One region of the Edwardsiella piscicida genome, then DNA from elsewhere that is predicted to be linked to it. Evidence: predicted binding sites of a transcription regulator. Region 1 holds the regulator's gene; the other holds the start of a gene.
The links. The regulator PhoB, encoded in region 1, activates phosphate uptake and scavenging genes when phosphate is short. The targets are predictions, from matches to a motif close to CTGTCATAAAACTGNCNNAT.
Positions count from the first base shown of each region.

Region 1 (2,406 bases):
GCCAGCATACCCTAATCTGCGTTCCCGCCGGCGTATGGTTGATCGCGTTATACACCAGGTTAGAGACGGCGCTGCGCAGCTGCTCCTCGTTGCCGCGCACCCGCAGGCCATCATCAATGCTAAAGCGTAGCGTGTGCTGGCCGTCGCTCAGCGCGTTGGCCTCGCGCTCCAGCATATGCAGCATCGCCGGGACATCGACCACCGCGCTGAGATCGATGTCCGGCGCCGCCTCAATCCGCGACAGCACCAGCAGCTGCCGAACCAGTCCATCCATACGCTGCGCCTGCGCCTGCATGGTCAGCAGCGCCTTCTCCCGCTGCGGCGCCGGCATGGCATCGTCGCCAAACATCTCCAGATAGCCCTGCAGCACCGTCAGCGGCGTGCGCAGCTCATGGCTGACGTTGGCAAAAAAGTTGCGCCGCGCGCCCTCCAACTGACGCTTTTGGGTCACATCGCGCGCGATCATCAGCATCTGCCCCTCGCTGTAGGGCATCAGGCGAAACTCCATATAGCGCCCGCTGTTCAGGTGCAGCGTCAGCGGCCGAGCGTAGTCGGCGTCGCCCAGATAGCGGCTAAATTCGGGATAGCGCAGCAGATTGCGGATATTCTGCCCATTATCCTCCGGCCAGCGGAACCCCAGCAGATGCTGCGCCAGATGGTTACACCAAAAGATGTTGCCCTCATCGGTCAGCATCACGATGGCATCGGGCAGCGACTCCGCCCCGCTGCGGAAGCGTTTGATCAGCAAAGCCAGCTCACGCCGCCGCCGCCGATTGCGCTGCTGCATCTGATACAGCCCGTAAAACAGCGGCTCCCAGCTGCCGCGCCCGCTGGGCGGCGTCATGCTGCGATCCACCCACAGCCAGTGGGAGAGCCGCAGCTGATTCCAGCCGTGCCACAGCAGCAGCAGGCACAGCGCCGACAGTAAAAACCAGGGTAAATAGCCGAACAGCGCACCGAGCAGCAGCGCCGGCACGCAGCACAGCAGCAGCTCAGACAGCAGCGTCTTCCAGGAGAGTTTATCTAGCACAGTCAGAACTCCGTCGCCGATCAGAAACGGGCGGAGAAACGGTAGCCGGTACCGCGCACGGTCTGCACCATGCGATCGTGCCCGCTGCCCTCCAGCGCCTTACGCAGACGGCGAATGTGGACATCGACGGTACGATCCTCCACATACACGTTAGTGCCCCAGACATGATTGAGCAACTGTTCGCGGCTGTAAACCCGCTCAGGGTGAGTCATAAAGAAGTGCAGCAGTTTAAATTCGGTCGGCCCCATCTCCACCGCGTCGTCCTGGGCCGTCACCCGGTGCGAGACGGGATCGAGGCTCAGCCCCTGCAGGTTGATGGTCTCCTCCAGCGCCATCGGCGAAATGCGGCGCATCACCGCCTTGATCCGCGCCACCAGCTCTTTGGGTGAAAACGGCTTGGTAATGTAGTCATCGGCGCCCACCTCCAGACCGCGCACCCGATCTTCCTCTTCGCCGCGCGCCGTCAGCATCATCACCGGAATCTCCCGGGTCGCCGGCTCCCGCTTCAGCTGCTTGATAAGCTGGATACCCGAGCCGCCGGGCAGCATCCAGTCCAGCAGAATCAGATCGGGGTAAGGCTCGCACAGCTGGCTTAACGCACCGTCATAGCTCTCCGCCTCCAGCGGCTGATAGCCGTTCTGCTCCAGAACGAAACTCACCATATCCCTGATGGGCGTTTCATCTTCTACGACTAAAATGCGTATGCTCATACTGACTTCCCGGTTAATTGTCATCCGCTGCAATTATGCGTCATTTTTATGACAGATTTATGAAAAAAAAGAGATCCCCTCTCGCCGCCGCGGCCAACGGGTTGGCGCCCTTTTGTCGCGCCGGGTATACTGGCCGCCATATCCTCCGCCCGCCGCCGCGGGCGCGCCCTCCGTTGCCAAGCAAGGGACACCATGCGTCTGATCCATACCTCCGACTGGCACCTTGGCCAGCATTTCTACGGTAAAAGCCGCGCCGATGAACACCGTGCGTTTCTCGACTGGCTGCTGCTGCAGGCCGAGCAGCAGCAGGCCGACGCCATCATCGTGGCCGGCGATCTGTTCGATACCGGAACGCCGCCCAGCTATGCCCGTGAACTGTACAACCGCTTTGTGGTGGCGCTACAGGGACGCGGCTGTCAGCTGATCGTCCTGGCGGGTAACCACGACTCGGTGGCGACCCTCAACGAATCCCGCGAGCTACTGGCCTGCCTGCATACCCAGGTGATCGCGGGCGCCCACGCCGACGATGCGCCGCTGCTGCTGCGGCGACGCGACGGCAGCCCCGGCGCCATCCTGTGCGCCGTTCCCTTTCTGCGACCGCGCGACCTGCTGCAAAGCCGCGCCGGCCAGTCCGCCGCGGAGAAGCAGCTGGCGCTGCAGCAGGCC
Region 1 is NZ_CP090968.1:1,177,646-1,180,051, reverse strand. Features, by position in the region: gene phoR (phosphate regulon sensor histidine kinase PhoR) at 1-1,030, opposite strand, end outside; gene phoB (phosphate regulon transcriptional regulator PhoB) at 1,051-1,740, opposite strand; gene sbcD (exonuclease subunit SbcD) at 1,933-2,406, shown strand, end outside.

Region 2 (2,406 bases), 1.4 Mb from region 1:
ATAACCGCCAGGGATTCCGCGTGCTGATGCTCGGCACCCGCGATCTCGGCCACGATGGCTGCGCGTTTCCCCTGAGCATTGCCGACGAGCGCGACCTGACCCTGTGCGGCCTGCTGACCTTTCTGGATCCGCCGAAAGAGTCCGCCGCTACCGCCCTTGACGCGCTGCGCGAAAACGGCGTCGTGGTCAAAGTGCTGACCGGCGATAACCCGACCGTCACGGGCAAGATCTGCCAAGAGGTGGGGCTGACGCCGGGCGAGATCCTGCTGGGCAGCGATATCGACCGCATGGACGACCAACAGCTGGCGCAGGAAGCGGAGCAGCGTACCGTCTTCGCCAAGCTGAGCCCGCTGCAAAAATCCCGGGTACTCAAAGCGCTGCAGAATAATGGCCACACCGTCGGGTTTCTCGGCGATGGGATCAACGACGCCCCGGCGCTGCGCGACGCCGACGTCGGCATCTCCGTCGATACCGGAACGGATATCGCCAAAGAGTCGGCGGATATCATTCTGCTGGAGAAGGATCTGATGGTGCTGGAGCAGGGGGTGATCACCGGGCGTGAGACCTTCGGCAATATCATCAAGTACCTGAATATGACCGCCAGCTCTAACTTCGGCAACGTGTTCTCCGTGCTGGTCGCCAGCGCCTTTATCCCGTTTCTGCCGATGCTGGCCATTCAGCTGCTGCTGCAGAACCTGCTGTACGATCTGTCGCAGATGAGCCTGCCGTGGGACCGGATGGACAAGGAGTTTCTGCGTAAACCGCGTAAATGGGACGCCAAAAACATCGGCCGCTTCATGCTGTGGATCGGGCCGACCTCATCCCTGTTTGATATCGCCACCTACGCCCTGATGTGGTACGTGTTCTCCGCCAACAGCATTGCCCATGAGTCGCTGTTCCAGTCCGGCTGGTTTATCGAGGGACTGCTGTCGCAGACGCTGGTCGTGCATATGCTGCGCACCCAGAAGATCCCGTTCATTCAGAGCTGCGCCGCGCTGCCGGTGATGCTGACCACCGGGATCATCATCGCGCTCGGGATCTATATTCCCTTCTCACCGCTGGGACACTTTATCGGCCTGCAGCCGCTGCCGCTGGCCTACTTCCCGTGGCTGGTCGCCATCCTGCTGAGCTACTGCGTTCTGACGCAGCTGATGAAGCGTTTCTATATTCACCGCTTCGGTCAGTGGTTCTAACCCCCTGCGGCGCGCTGTCATATCACGCAGCGCGCCGCGTCGTTCGGGTAAAAATACGTCGGGATCGTGCTGATAAACAAGGAAATGCCATAGAAAAACCCATCACCTTATAAAATATTTTTAGCAGCATAATTCTTATAACTTTATGAAATACTAAGAGTAGTCTTAACTTCCCGCCCACTTTTGCCGCCGACAAATCAAAAAAACGTCATATTTTACTTTTCCCCACCCAGCCTTCTCGCCGATAATGCGCCGCGTTCATGTCCACAAACTGGCGTAACGCATATGCTACATCTCTTTGCAGGGCTAGATTTCCATACTGGCCTAATGTTAGTTCTCGCGCTGCTCTTTGTGCTGTTCTACGAAGCCATCAACGGCTTCCACGATACGGCCAACGCGGTCGCAACCGTGATTTACACCCGTGCCCTGCGCTCGCAGATCGCCGTGGTAATGTCCGGTATTTTTAACTTCCTCGGCGTCATGCTGGGCGGCCTGAGCGTGGCCTATGCCATCGTTCACCTGCTGCCGACCGACCTGCTGCTGAACGTGGGCTCCGCCCATGGACTGGCCATGATGTTCTCCCTGCTGCTGGCGGCGATCATCTGGAACCTGGGAACCTGGTATTTCGGCCTGCCGGCCTCCAGCTCCCACACCCTGATCGGGGCCATCATCGGCATCGCGCTGACCAACGCGCTCATGACCCATACCTCCGTGGTGGATGCGCTGAACATCCCGAAGATGATTGAGATCTTCCTCTCACTGATCATCTCGCCGATCGTCGGCCTGCTGCTGGCCGGACTGATCGTCTGGATGCTGCGCCGCTACTGGAGCGGAACCAAAAAACGTCGCCGTATTCATATGACGCCGGCCGAGCGTGAAAAGATCGATGGCAAACGCAAGCCGCCGTTCTGGACCCGTATCGCCCTGATCGTATCGGCTATTGGCGTCAGCTTTTCCCATGGTGCAAACGATGGACAGAAAGGGATCGGTCTGCTGATGCTGGTGCTGATCGGCGTCGCCCCGGCCGGTTTCGTGATGAACATGGACGCGACGGGGTACGATATTGCCCGCACGCGCGATGCCATTACCCACCTGGACCAGTACTATCGTCAGCATCAGGCTGAGCTGAGCCACGTCATCAGCGCGGAGCCGGAAGTCCCGGCCAGCGAAGATGTCAACGGCAGCAAGATCTTCCACTGCGACCCCGCCCGGG
Region 2 is NZ_CP090968.1:3,529,725-3,532,130, forward strand. Features, by position in the region: gene mgtA (magnesium-translocating P-type ATPase) at 1-1,193, shown strand, start outside; gene pitA (inorganic phosphate transporter PitA) at 1,479-2,406, shown strand, end outside.
Region 2: the regulator PhoB is predicted to act here: its motif matches at 1,454-1,473, upstream of pitA (inorganic phosphate transporter PitA).